One region of the Gracilibacillus caseinilyticus genome, then DNA from elsewhere that is predicted to be linked to it. Evidence: riboswitches for the same ligand, from Rfam matches in the RefSeq annotation. Region 1 holds a riboswitch; the other holds the start of a gene.
The links. A riboswitch is a leader RNA that binds a small molecule or an ion and turns the genes downstream of it on or off. The one in region 1 is predicted to bind preQ1.
Positions count from the first base shown of each region.

Region 2: it holds a riboswitch for preQ1, as region 1 does, so the genes downstream of both, MUN88_RS06430 (VUT family protein) here and queC (7-cyano-7-deazaguanine synthase QueC) in region 1, are expected to answer to the same signal.

Region 1 covers NZ_CP095072.1:2,762,253-2,765,705, forward strand. The annotation lists gene guaC (GMP reductase) at 1-104, shown strand, start outside; partial or broken gene MUN88_RS13010 (ISL3 family transposase) at 347-1,566, shown strand; gene MUN88_RS13015 (hypothetical protein) at 1,812-1,979, shown strand; PreQ1 riboswitch class I at 2,045-2,089, shown strand; gene queC (7-cyano-7-deazaguanine synthase QueC) at 2,174-2,842, shown strand; gene queD (6-carboxytetrahydropterin synthase QueD) at 2,842-3,309, shown strand; gene queE (7-carboxy-7-deazaguanine synthase QueE) at 3,302-3,453, shown strand, end outside.
Region 2 covers NZ_CP095072.1:1,319,665-1,323,117, reverse strand. The annotation lists gene MUN88_RS06435 (ABC transporter ATP-binding protein) at 1-120, shown strand, start outside; gene MUN88_RS06430 (VUT family protein) at 609-1,151, opposite strand; PreQ1 riboswitch class I at 1,230-1,276, opposite strand; gene MUN88_RS06425 (YjzC family protein) at 1,420-1,608, shown strand; gene MUN88_RS06420 (YibE/F family protein) at 1,740-2,816, shown strand; gene MUN88_RS06415 (YibE/F family protein) at 2,813-3,453, shown strand, end outside.

The DNA of each region.
Region 1 (3,453 bases):
AAGACCTGCAATCTTCTATTTCTTACGCAGGCGGTACTTCACTGCAAGCAATCGGAACTGTTGATTACGTAGTAGTGAAAAACTCTATTTTCAATGGTGATTGATTTGAAGAACAAATAAGCAACATGTGTCTGCTTCAAAGGTTTTTTAGTAAAATCTAAGCCGCAGATAACACGAATTGTGTTATCTGCGGCTTTTCTATTGTCACATGCTGCGAAGTAACTTTTTAAAAACGGCTCTATTATATATGTTGGGGTTTGAAAAAATTAAGCATAATAAAACACGCAAGCTCCTATATCCTTTACACTTGAATGGACTAGAAACAAACCAAAGGGATAGGAGATGCGTGTACATGCAGTTTAACATGAATTTACCAGGATTAGAAAGTGTTATTGTTACTAAGATGGAGGAGTTGGAGGGGACTTTTACTTACATATAAAGTTGCCTGTTAAGAAACACCGTTGTCCTGCTTGTGGGGAAAGAACAAGCCACGTCCATGACTATAGAATACAAAAGGTACAACACTTAAAGCTCTTTGAACGAACATCTTATCTGTTTTATAGGAAGCGAAGATACGTTTGTACTTGTGGAAAGAGGTTTCCTGAGAAAAACCAAGTTGTAGGGCGATATCAAAGACATTCAAAGGAATGGAATCAAGCCCTAGGGCTTCGTGTTATTCAGGGAAAAAACTTTAAAGATACTGCTGGTCAGTTCAGAACTTCTCAAACAACAGCTATTCGTCGATTTGATCAACTAGCAGCTACTAGTTTAAAAGAAGTGGACACGTTACCACCAGTAATAGCTATCGATGAATATAAAGGGGATACAACAGAAGGTAAATACCAAGTAATCATCGCAAATGGAGAAACAGGTGTCCCGCTTGATATATTACCGAATCGCTCTGTACGTACGATTAAAAAGTACTTAGCTAAAAAAGGATCTCAAGTAAAGATGGTTGTCATGGATATGAGCTAAAGCTTTAAGTCAGCAGTTCAAAAGGCTTTGCGGAACCCCATCATCATTGCAGATCGCTTCCACTTTTGTCGGTATATTTATTGGGCTTTAGAACGAGTGAGAAGACGTGTTCAAAAAGAATTCCATGATTACGACCGCAAAAAGTGCAAGCGTATGAAACACATTTTTTATAAACGATATGAAGAACTGAGTAGTAAGCAACACTGGTATTTAGACAGATATTTAGGCTTGTCGGAGGATTTACGACAGGCCTATGGTTTAAAGGAAGCATTCCGCTCCTGGTTTGAAGGAGCGAAAAAGGTTGGAACAAAAGATTTAGGTGAAGTAAAACAAGGACCGTATAACTATTACAAACAGGTAGAAAAAGCAGGACTAGATGAGTTCATCAAAGCCGCTGGTACACTCAAGAACTGGCAAGCAGAAGTTTTAAATAGTTTTGCCTTTGACTACAACACTGGATTTGTGGAGGGCCTAAATAACCAAACAAAGGTTATTAAACGTAATGCATTTGGCTTTAAACGATACGATCGATTAAGGTTACGTGTATTACTGCATCATCAATTTAAAAACCTAGATTTTCAAGTTGGTTAAGGGATAGGAGCAAAGATTCCTACCCCAACATTTGACGCAGAACCTTAAAAACAATCAAGCTAGTCAGAGACGTGTCAATTATTTATCAGGACCGTTTTAATCGTGTTGAGTGAACGGTTAGCTTTTATCCCATTATTGGGAGATTTAACAGAGGAAAAGCAGGAAGTGTTGCCTGACAGGTTATTACAGCAGCTTAACCAATCGGATTATCTTTTACCGCGGTAGAGAAAATGGAAGGGGAAGGGATGCACAAACTGAACAGCTTCATTCAAATGGTGCAGCTTTTAGGGTCCGAGTCAGTGATATCGTTTAATCCAATTCGAGTCCAAATTGTCAATGGATATGAAGGTTTCTCATCCATACAAAAAGCAAATAGTGTACAAGCTGCCATTAATCGTTTTTATTTTTCGTAATGTGTAATCTATTTTTCTATGTTATACTGTAGAATGTTACATAAATAATATACAAATCTGTGCATACAGGAGAGGTTCTAGCTATACCCTCTATAAAAAACTAAGGAGAATCATACCTGCCTTAGGTATGATTTTTTTAATATTTCGGGGTGTATCGGTATCTCTTTTTCAATAGGAAGGGGAATTAATTTTTTATGGAAAAAAATAATCGTGCAGTTGTCGTTTTTAGTGGGGGACAAGATAGTACAACTTGTCTGTTTTGGGCGATGAAACAATTTGACCACGTGGAATTGGTCACCTTTGATTATCAACAACGACATCACGCTGAAATAGAGGTGGCAAAAGAAATTGCCAATGAGCAAGGTTTAACACATCATGTATTAGATATGGCATTACTCAACCAATTAGCACCTAACGCACTAACCAGAAAAGAAATAGAGGTTTCCAATGAGACAGAAGATGAAGTACCGAATACATTTGTACCTGGTCGTAATCTATTATTCTTGTCCTTTGCAGCAATTCTTGCGAAACAGATTGATGCGAAGCATATAGTGACAGGAGTTTGCGAGACTGATTTTAGCGGATATCCGGATTGTCGCGATGTATTTGTGAAGTCGCTAAATGTGACACTTAATTTATCGATGGCAGATCAATTTGTCTTACATACGCCGCTAATGTGGTTGGATAAAGCACAGACTTGGGAACTGGCCGATCAATTAAGTGTATTGGAATACATCCGGGATAAAACGTTAACTTGTTACAACGGTATAAAAGGCAGTGGTTGCGGTGAATGCCCAGCCTGCCAGTTAAGACAAAGAGGATTGGATAAATATATGCAATCGACAGATGGAGTGAATAAGTAATGTTTGGTTTTCAAATTGTGGAAGAATTACAGAAAATAGATCAGGATATTAAGCGTGAACAATTAAAATATCATCGTAAACGCGTGATGGTAAGTAAAGAATTCACGTTTGATGCTGCTCATCATCTACATTGCTATGAAGGCAAATGTAAAAATTTGCATGGACATACCTATAAAGTGATTTTTGGTATTAGCGGTTATGTGAACGATATTGGTATTGTCATCGATTTTGGTGATATCAAGAAAATTTGGAAGGAACAAATAGAAGTTTTTCTGGATCATCGCTATTTAAATGAAACATTACCAAACATGAATACAACGGCAGAGAACATGGTAGTCTGGATTTTTGAAAAAATGGAAGAAGCATTAGCACATGATTCGAACGAGTGCAGAATGGAATTTGTCCGTTTATTTGAAACACCGACAAGCTATGCAGAAGCAAGACGGGAGTGGATGATAAGTGAATAAAGTGCCTGTCCTTGAAATATTCGGTCCAACGATTCAAGGTGAAGGGATGGTTGTTGGCAGAAAGACGATGTTTGTCCGTACTGCCGGCTGTGATTACAGTTGTGCCTGGTGTGATTCAAAATTCACTTGGGACGGTAGTGCAAA
Region 2 (3,453 bases), 1.4 Mb from region 1:
ATTAGCAGTGAGGATGACCTGCCACGGTTATCGCAGCAATTGATGCAATCAGGCTTTCAATTATATGAAATCAGCATGGAACAACAGTCACTTGAGGAAGTATTTATTAATAGTAAGTAGATTAGTGCGAGTGGGCTGTGGCAGATGATTTTGCCACAGTTCTTTTGTGTTGGGAGATTAGGGGCTACCGGACATTAGATCCTCTCTTCGACTACTTTTTGTCCAATTGGGCGCTTCTATTGGACATTCGATCGCTTCTCCGACTGTTTTTTGTCCGAATGTCCGCTTCTATCGGACATTAGATCCTCTCTTCGACTGCTTTTTGTCCGATTGGGCACTTCTATCGGACATTCGATCACCTCTCTGACTGCTTTTTGTCCGATTGGGCACTTCTATTGGACATTCCATCCCCTCTCCGACTGCTTTTTGTCCGATTGGGCACTTCTATCGGACATTCGATCACCTCTCTGACTGCTTTTTGTCCGATTGGGCGCTTCTATCGGTCATTTGAACGCTTCTCCTCCAGGATTTTGTCCGTTTGAATCGCAATCCTCCTCCCCAACCAATAAAAAAGAAGCTATCCTCCCAAGAAAATAGCTTCCTTCTTCTTATTCCACCGCTACTCGTTTTTGTTTCACCAGATAAACCTGATTCAACACCAATGCACCAAGCAGCTGGATAATGGTTTTTGCTATAATCTGCCCTATTATCGCGGCAGGCACGGCTTCCCACGGTAACATGCCTGCTCCAATCGGGCTTAAGCCGACAATCACAAAAACAACAGAGTCGAGAAATCCTCCTGCTAATCCACTATAAAAAACACGCCACGCGATTGGCAGTTTTAAACGGGTATAAATTTCGGTATCAGCGGACTCGGACAGGATGAAGGAAAGTGCGGATGCTGCCACGATCATCAAGGTATCCCCGAGTAAAAAGGAAACGAATGCTGATAAAATCAGTGCTGTCAGAATGAAGGCATAGGTTTTGCCACGTCCATATTTATTTTGTACCAAATCACGAAAAATGAAGGTTGCCCCAATAAAAAGCGTCCCCATCGGAATAAGGAAAATCCCTATTTGTAATGGCATAAAAGCCGCTGTGACAACATTGGCAGTGACAATGGAAATTAAATATAAAAATACTCTTAACATAAGATGACACCTCTTCTATAGTTGTTCACGGAAGAGGTGTCATAGCAACGAAAAAAAACCACATCCAATGGACATGGTTGATCCATAGTTTTTTATAGAGGGTATCAGCTATGAACCTCTTCCGCACAGGTATTTATTTCTTTCTTATCATAATGGAGAAGCTCTCCGTTGTCAATTGCATTTTTTTTAAATCGTATGTTTTAATTTTACCATTTGAGAGAATATAGAAAATATAATCTTAACTACAGGAGGACTACCATTGACTGACGTGCAACGTTTTAAAACAGGAGAAAAAGCACCAGAAGCAGGCATTTACAAGGTCGAAAAACTAACAAGTGACTATCAAAGTGAGGATTACTTTAACGATACAACGATCGAATTAGCAGAAGGAGAAACATTTCCTCCTGCACCTGCCGAGGATGAAAGTGCCTGGTGGGTTCGAGTTCCACAAGAATAGCTCTAACGCAAGCGCGCAACTCTTTTATGTGACAGTTGCGCGTTTTTCTTCACAGCCCTTTAATAGACAATCGCCTTTTCCTCTTCTATACTTTACAACAGATACCGCAATGAATTTCTGGAGTGAAACATATGAAAAAATATCTAATCTATTTGCTCGTGCTCGTCAGTTTTGTTGCTTCGATTATCTTCGTCAACAACAATCACGAGCTCTATGACCGCACGATCGTCCAAGTAACGGATGTTACCGAATCCGATAAATCAGAAGTAAAAGACCAGAACGATAACGAAGATTATATGGTGACGCAGCAAATTACTGCCCGCATTTTGAATGGGGCGGACAAGGGCGAGACCATGGAAATTGAAAATCAATATTCGGGATCACAGTCAATCCATTTTCGCTTGAAAGAGGGAACCGAATTCTTTCTTGCTAATGACGGAGAAAGTGTGGGAACGATTAAACGGGACAAATACTTGCTTTTTGTAGCATGGTTATTTGTGCTTGTTTTGCTATGGGTTGGGCGCAAGCAAGGGGCCTGGTCTGTTGTCAGTCTTGCTGTTAATGCTGTGATATTGTCTGTAGCATTGGACATTTACATACGAAATTCTGATAACAGCTTACTGATCATTTGTGGCATCAGCATCATTCTTTTTACGATATTGTCGTTAATTATGGCGAGTGGCTGGAACGAGAAAACACTGACCGCGATTATCGCGACGCTGATTGCCACGTTCGCATCGTTACTGATTGCCTATTTGGCGCTTCTGGTCACTGACGAGCAGGGACTTCGCTATGAAGAAATGTCCTTTTTGACCAGAAATCCTCATCTCATTTTCATGGGCGGATTACTGATCGGATCGCTTGGTGCTGTGATGGATGTCGCGATCACGATGGCGTCATCTATGTTCGAATTATTTGATAAAAACAATAAGATTAAAATAAGTACGTTAAGGCAATCAGGGCTGGAGATTGGAAAAGATATTATGGGTACGATGACGAATATCTTGTTTTTTGCTTACGTAAGTGGCACCATCCCAGCATTATTATTATATTTCATGAATGCCATGCCACTTGGATTTACGCTATCGATGAATCTTTCGCTTGAATTAGCAAGGGCATTGGCGGGAGGAATTGGGATTGTGATAACCATTCCGATCACACTCTACATCTCTATTTTCTTTATTAAAAGAAAGCAGGCGAGACAATGAATGCATTAGTTTTATTAGCAGCAATTCTTTTTATACTGATGGCCGTTGTCGGTGGAAAAAAGGGAATCAAATCATTTATCGCGATTCTGATCAATTTTGTTGTCGTTATTGGAACGGTCCTGATGATGAACGACCCAAATGCCAATCCAATTGTGCTCACACTGGTGGCTTGTGGCATCATCAGCGCTGTCAGTCTTTTCTATATCAATGAAATCAACAGCAAAACAAAGATGGCTTTCCTGGCGACAATCTTGACGACATTGGCACTGTTGTTCTTTATCTTCATCATCACCGAAAAGTCGATGATTCAAGGCTTCAGTGAAGAGGAATCCGACAGCCTGGTGACGTTCTCGGTCTATATCGGCATTGATTTTATCAAAGTGGCTACTTCCGTGATCATTATGAGTACGATCGGGGCCATTGTCGATGCGGCGATTTCGATCACGTCACCGATGCAAGAAATTCGCGAACAAAACCCTGATATATCAAGAAAAGATCTATTCATGTCAGGCATGCGTATTGGGCGGGATATCCTCGGTACCAGTAGTAACACACTGTTTTTTGCCTTTTTCGGCGGCTATATGGGACTGATTATCTGGTTCAAGGACTTGTCCTATTCAATGGGAGAGATTGTAAA